One region of the Acetomicrobium thermoterrenum DSM 13490 genome, then DNA from elsewhere that is predicted to be linked to it. Evidence: predicted binding sites of a transcription regulator. Region 1 holds the regulator's gene; the other holds the start of a gene.
The links. Region 1 encodes HrcA, which represses chaperone genes, less so after heat shock. Its sites were predicted from a motif close to TTAGCACTCNNTNNNANNGAGTGCTAA; they were not measured.
Positions count from the first base shown of each region.

Region 2: the regulator HrcA is predicted to act here: its motif matches at 1,345-1,371, upstream of groES (co-chaperone GroES).

Region 1 covers NZ_FNPD01000010.1:33,128-36,549, forward strand. Annotated here, with positions in the region: gene folP (dihydropteroate synthase) at 1-672, opposite strand, end outside; gene BLU12_RS08290 (histidine phosphatase family protein) at 711-1,364, opposite strand; gene hrcA (heat-inducible transcriptional repressor HrcA) at 1,598-2,605, shown strand; gene BLU12_RS08300 (nucleotide exchange factor GrpE) at 2,631-3,272, shown strand; gene dnaK (molecular chaperone DnaK) at 3,265-3,422, shown strand, end outside.
Region 2 covers NZ_FNPD01000001.1:32,801-36,222, forward strand. Annotated here, with positions in the region: gene BLU12_RS00165 (hypothetical protein) at 1-33, shown strand, start outside; gene tsaD (tRNA (adenosine(37)-N6)-threonylcarbamoyltransferase complex transferase subunit TsaD) at 236-1,222, shown strand; gene groES (co-chaperone GroES) at 1,417-1,707, shown strand; gene groL (chaperonin GroEL) at 1,757-3,376, shown strand.

The DNA of each region.
Region 1 (3,422 bases):
ATGCCCTATTAAAATTGGTCTTCCCAGAGACCTGAACTCCCTGATGTTTTTCAATATGCACAGATTATCCTCGTTTCTTTTACCGAACCCCAACCCGGGATCCAGGACGATCTGTTCTCTTTTTATCCCAGATTTTGCGGCCAATGCCATCTTATCCTCAAGAAATTCCTTTATTTCTCCTATTACGTCGTCATATCTCGGGTCTTTTTGCATGTCCTTCGGCGTGCCCTTTATGTGCATTATTATTACGGGAACCCCAAGACGGGCAATTGTATCCGCCATGTTGGAATCAAAGGATAGTCCCGATATGTCGTTTATTATATCAGCTCCTGCCTCGACGGCGGCCTCGGCTACTGCAGCTTTATAGGTGTCGACGGATATTACTGCCTCGGGAAAGTTTTTTCTGAGGCATTCTACGCCGGGGATCAATCTTCTCATTTCCTCTTCGAGGGATAGAGGTTCGGCTCCAGGGCGGGTCGATTCTGCTCCGATGTCTAAAATATCTGCTCCGTCTTCTATCATTTTCTCCGCCCTTTGAAGTAGGGTCTCTTTATCGTCTCCTATCCTGCTTTGGGGGTAAAAAGAATCGAAAGTCAAATTTAAGATGCCCATAATCATGGGTCTTTCCCCCAGGTTCAACTTGCGGTTTCCCGGTAGCATTAAAGTTTCCACGATTTTGACCTCCCTGCTGTGTATTTTTTATAAAAGGTTTACACCCATTCGCTCGTGAAGTTTTCTAAATGTTTCGTTTGATTGAGCAGGGTTAAGCAATAGCCTCTAGCTTCGTCGTGTACGATTATACTGTATGAAGCTGTATCGACGTGTATCCGCCAAAAATAGGGATCGGATATTTGAATACACGCTGCTATCAAAGGTTTAAGTACGGCACGATGGCTGACGATTAATAAAGTCTTTTCTCTGTGCTTTTGTACCAAAAATTCCAAAGTGGAGAAAGCTCTCTTTTGTACGTCTGAAATGCTCTCGGCGTTTGGAAGTTTGAGGCGTTCCGGAGATTTTATCCACAGGCTCCATTCTTCTGGGTATTCCTGCATTATCTCCTTCTTTTTTCTCCCTTCCCAAGGGCCAAGAGATATATTGGTAAAGCCCTGCAGTGCCGTTACGGGTATATTACCCATTCTTTGGGAAATTATTTGAGCGGTTTCCAGGGCTCTTTTCAGGGGGCTTGTGAATATGAAGTCCACCCTTTCCAAATTTGCGATCTCCTCTGCCAAAGATTGAGCTTGTCTGACTCCATTTTTGTTTAAAGGAAAGTCGCTTCGCCCTCTGAATAAACCCTCTACATTTCCTTCACATTCTCCGTGTCGGACGAGTATAATTTTGGTTGTTTCAGCCGGATTTGCCATTCTATCATCCTCCAGGGTACGGGTCTTCGTTTAGATAATTTTACACCTAAATTCAGCCAAAACGCAGGATAGGGATGTCGTAAAACTTGCGCAATTCATCGGGGTTGCCCAAAGAGAGCTTTATTTGACCTGTCTTGACAATTGGCATATAAAGTTGCTAATCTATCTTGCGGACAATTAGCACTTAAAGGGTGTAAGTGCTAATTCGGTTCCCGGCTCCGGGGGGTGATAAGATGTTGACGGAGCGACAGTTGGAAATATTGTATTCTGTAGTTCACGAATATATACGGACAGGAGAGTCCGTAGGCTCGAGGACTATATCTAAAAAATACCTTACCAATAGAAGCGCTGCGACAATCCGCAACGAAATGGCAGATTTGGAGGAAGCGGGTTTTTTACACCAGCCTTATACATCGGCGGGACGTGTGCCGACGTCTAAGGCCTATAGGGTATATGTGGACATGATACTTCAAAGAGATTCGCTCCAGGTTCCCGCAACTGCCCGAGAGAAACTCAGTTCTTTAAAGGAAGAGAAAAGAAGCATAGAGAACATGCTATCCTATCTGACTCAACTATTGGGCAGCATTACCCATTATATATCGCTTGCAGGCATAACCGTGCTAAACGATGCAACTTTAAGCAGATTGGATCTGGTCAAAGTCGACAGTCATTACGTGCTCCTCGTTATAATACTAGAAGGCGGGCTCGTGCATCACGACATAATCAGGACGGAGCGCGATGTCTCACAGGAAGAACTAAATGACTTGACTTCCTATCTCAATGGGGTTATAGCTGGGCGTACCTGGCTTGAAGCGCGGGATCTCATTAGAGAAAGGGTTTTCAGGGAGCTGGTTCATTATGCTGAGATATGTATGCAGACCCTGGATGAGGTAGATTATGTGTTAAAAAAGTCCCGTTACAGGTTTTTTACGGGAGGAACCAGCAATATACTGTTGTTGCCCGACTTCAGGGATACGGAGAAGCTGCGCTCCCTGCTAGTCCTCCTTGAAAATGAGGAGGAATTTGCGAAGATCGTCGATGCCTGCGCTACCGATGAACCTATTTCCGTTATAATCGGGGACGAAAATCCCGTCAATGCTATGAAAGATTGCTCTCTGGTCCTGGCCAGTGCCGAAAGCGGAGTTAAAAGGACGATTATAGGAGTTATAGGGCCGGTCAGGATGGACTACGAGGGGACGATTGGAGTGCTGGAGCTTCTCTGTGAACAGCTTTTAAACTAAGATTGCAAGAAGGGGGAATTGCGAGTTGTGCTGTGAAAATTCGAAGACAAAGCCCTGCGAAGAGGTTTCGCAGGAAGAGCTTTGCTGTAAAGATCAACACGATGAAATCGAAGATATCATCGATATGGCCTACGAAGGCGACTTTAATGTAGAAGAGCTTATGAAGGAAAAGGCTGCCCTGGAAGGTGAGCTGGCCGATTTAAAGAGACAATACGAGGCCCTGTACAGCGAAGCGGCTAGAATAAAAGCCGACTTTCACAATTATAAAAGAAGGACGGAGTCCAATGTCGAAAGGCTAAGGAATTCGGCTCTAACCGAGATTATGCTTGAGCTATTGCCCGTAGTCGATAATTTCGAACGGGCATTAAACTCTGAGGAGGACAAGGATACGCCCCTTTATAAAGGCGTTTCCTTGATCTATCGACAGCTTTTGAGCGTTATTGAAAAATTTGATATGGCTCCAATTAAAAGCATCGGGGAGGCCTTTGATCCATCTTTGCACGAAGCCGTCGCCGTAGAGGAGATATCTGATACAGAACTGGACGGAAAGATCGTCAAAGAGATTCAGCGAGGATATGTCTTAAAGGGAGAAGTCATCAGACCGGCAAAGGTTATAGTTGGCAAATTGACCGATGAAACAGAAGAAGAGGTGGGTAAAGATGAGTAAAGTCGTAGGAATTGACCTGGGAACGACTAACAGCGTAGTTGCAGTTAAAGAAGGAGATAATATAACAGTTATTCCAAGTGCCGAGGGAAGTAGGCTAACGCCTTCGGTAGTAGCTTTTACCAAGGACGGAGAGCGCCTTGTTGGTCAGTT
Region 2 (3,422 bases), on a different contig from region 1:
ATTGATGTCAAAAAGATAAAGAGAACGAAATAATCAGGGAAGGGGATTTTTAATGCATAAATATCGATGTGCCAGTTGTAACAAGGAGTTTGAAAGCGCCAGTTTTGCCCAGAGATGTCCCTATTGTCGCGGAAAGGTGTTAATTCACCTAGAAGGAGAATCGCCAAAAAAAAGATCCGCTGCTTGCTCCGGGGGGAGTTGTTCTTCCTGTAACGGTTGCGGCAGGTGATCGATAATGCTGACTTTAGGTATCGAGACCAGCTGCGATGATACATCCGTAGCACTTCTGGAGGGCGCAAGGCATTTGCGCCGTTTTCTTGTGGCAAGCCAGCTCGAAGATCACGAGGCTTTCGGAGGAGTTGTCCCCGAACTCGCATCGCGCAAGCATCTCGAGAACTTCTTGCCCCTGCTTTCGCGGCTTCTGACGGAATGTGAGATAAAAAACCCGTCGAGGGAGATTCATTTAATAGCGGTTACTGACGGGCCCGGTTTGATGGGATCTTTGCTGATCGGAACTACCGCAGCAAAGGCTCTGGCTCAAGTCTGGGAGGTCCCCTTAATAACGGTTAACCATCTCGAAGGACATATTTTCGCAAATTATTTGGCCCATGACGATTTGTTTCCTCCCTTTATAACGCTCATAGTTTCCGGCGGACATACCGAGTTGATTTTGGTGAGGTCCTTCGGGGATTATGTATTGCTTGGGGCCACGAGAGACGATGCAATTGGAGAAGCCTTCGATAAAATCGCTCGCCTCTTGGGCCTTGGCTATCCTGGGGGACCGGCCATAGAAAAGGCGGCAAGGGGCGGAGACCCTGCGGCTGTGGCCCTTCCGGTGCCCATGGCGGATAGTCCTGATATAGAGTTCAGTTTTAGTGGCCTGAAGACCGCAGTGATATGGGCGTCGAAAAGAAATCCCTATTTAAGACTGGAGGATCTTTGTGCCTCCTTTCAGCACGCTGCTACTGAAGCTTTAGTGTGCAAGGTGGAGCTGGCTGTGAGGAAGACGGGCATTCGCAAAGTAGCCGTATCCGGAGGCGTTGCCGCAAACCTCGAGCTGAGGAGGAAGATGAAAGGCGTGCCCTGGAAGACCTACTTTCCGCCCATAGAACTCTGCACGGACAATGGGGCTATGATTGCCGCTGCCGGTTATAACGCATACAAAAGGGGTGAGAGAGCATCCTTGTCCTTCATGCCGGATCCCTCCAAATCATTGGTCTAGAAAAAGCCCAAAAAAACGAGAATAAAACAGTAATTTGTTTATAGCCGTCAATAAAAGTGAATAAACGCCAATATTCATACTTGTATTATTTACCATAAGGACCTTAACATTAGTATCGCTTGTTAGCACTAAGCATGATTGAGTGCTAACAAGGAGGACCGTGATACAGTTCATATCAGCAGGGAGGGATGAAAATGCAGCTCAAGCCACTTGGAGATCGTGTAGTAATCAAGGTTCTAAGTCAGGAAGAAAAGACCAAAGGTGGAATCGTGTTACCCGATACCGCTAAGGAGAAGCCTCAAGAAGGAGAAGTAGTCGCCGTGGGAAGCGGCAGAGTGCTTGAAAACGGTCAAAAGTTACCCCTTGAGGTGAAGGTTGGCGAAAGGGTAATCTTCAGCAAGTATGCTGGGACCGAGGTCAAAATAGAGGGCGAAGAGTACCTTATATTGAGCGAGCGCGATATTTTGGCTGTAGTAAACAAGTAGTTGTCCAACGGTGAAATATTAACTTAAAGTCGTAAAGGAGGGAACTAATATGCCCAAGGTATTGAAGTTTGATGAAGAAGCACGCAGAGCTTTGGAGCGTGGAATAAATAAAGTTGCGGATACTGTAGGTATTACCCTGGGACCTAAGGGCAGAAACGTGGTCTTGGAAAAGAAGTTTGGATCGCCCACGATAACTAACGACGGCGTTACTATAGCTAAGGAGATCGAACTGGAAGAGCCCTTTGAGAATATGGGAGCACAGCTTCTCAAGGAAGTGGCTTCCAAGACCAACGATGTGGCTGGCGACGGAACCACCACTGCTACGGTGCTTGCGAGGACCATGATACGCAATGGCATGAAAAATGTAGCGGCAGGTTCAAATGGCATGTTGATGCGAAGGGGCATCGAGAAAGCGGTCGATGTAATCGTAGACGAGCTTAAGAAGATGTCTATCCCCGTAAAGGACAGGGCCAAGATTGCCCAAGTGGCTTCTATTTCCGCTAATGACAGAGGCATTGGCGAATTGATAGCCGAAGCCATGTCCAAGGTTGGAGAGGATGGCGTAATAACCGTAGAGGATAGCCAGTCCGTCGGAACCACCTTGGAAATGGTGGAAGGTCTCCAGTTCGACAAGGGATACATTAGCCCCTACATGATCACCGATCCCGAGCGTATGGAGGCTACCCTTGAGGATGCCTATATATTGATCAACGACGGAAAGATCAGCAATGTGAAAGACCTTCTGCCTGTATTGGAAAAGGTTGTACAGACAGGGAAGCCTCTTTTGATCATATCAGAAGACGTAGAAGGCGAAGCTCTGGCTACGCTCGTGGTCAACAAGCTACGCGGTATTTTGCAGGTTTGTGCTGTGAAAGCCCCGGGCTTTGGCGAGAGAAGAAAGGCTATGTTGCAGGACATCGCTATAGTTACCGGCGGGCAGGTAATAAGCGAAGAGCTGGGAATCAAGCTTGAAAACGCAGATCTTTCCATGCTTGGTCGCGCTAAGAAAGTCCGCGTAACCAAAGAGGAGACGACCATAGTAGAAGGTGCCGGAGACAGCGAGGCCATAAGGAAACGCGCTGCACAGATAAAAGCCGAGCTGGAAGAGGCAACTTCAGAGTACGACAAGGAAAAGCTTCAGGAGAGGCTCGCCAAGTTGGTCGGTGGAGTGGCTGTCATACAGGTTGGCGCTGCTACCGAGACAGAGCAGAAAGAACTGAAACATCGCATCGAGGATGCCTTAAGCGCGACGAGGGCTGCCGTAGAAGAAGGAATAGTTGCCGGAGGCGGCGTTGCTCTCATCAACTGCATCCCGGCGTTGGAATCCTTCATCGAAAATCTTGAGGGTGACGAGAAAATCGGCGCACAAGTAGTACTGCGTGCCCTCTCGGAACCTCTACACTTAATAGCCGAGAATGCTGGCTACCAGGGTGACGTAATCGTGGAGAAGGTGCGCAGCTTGCCGAAAGGACAGGGTCTCAACGCTGCCACGGGCGAATATGTAGATATGATAGAGGAGGGCATCATAGATCCTCTTAAGGTTACGAGAAGCGCCTTGCAGAACGCTGGTTCAATTGCTGCCATGGTTCTCACGACTGAGGTTCTCGTGGCTGATAAGCCGGAGAAGAAAGAAACTCCAAAGATGCCTGATATGCCAGATTACGACTAAGGGCATAAATCCTTTAAGGATAAATACAAAACTTGTTGACCTAAAG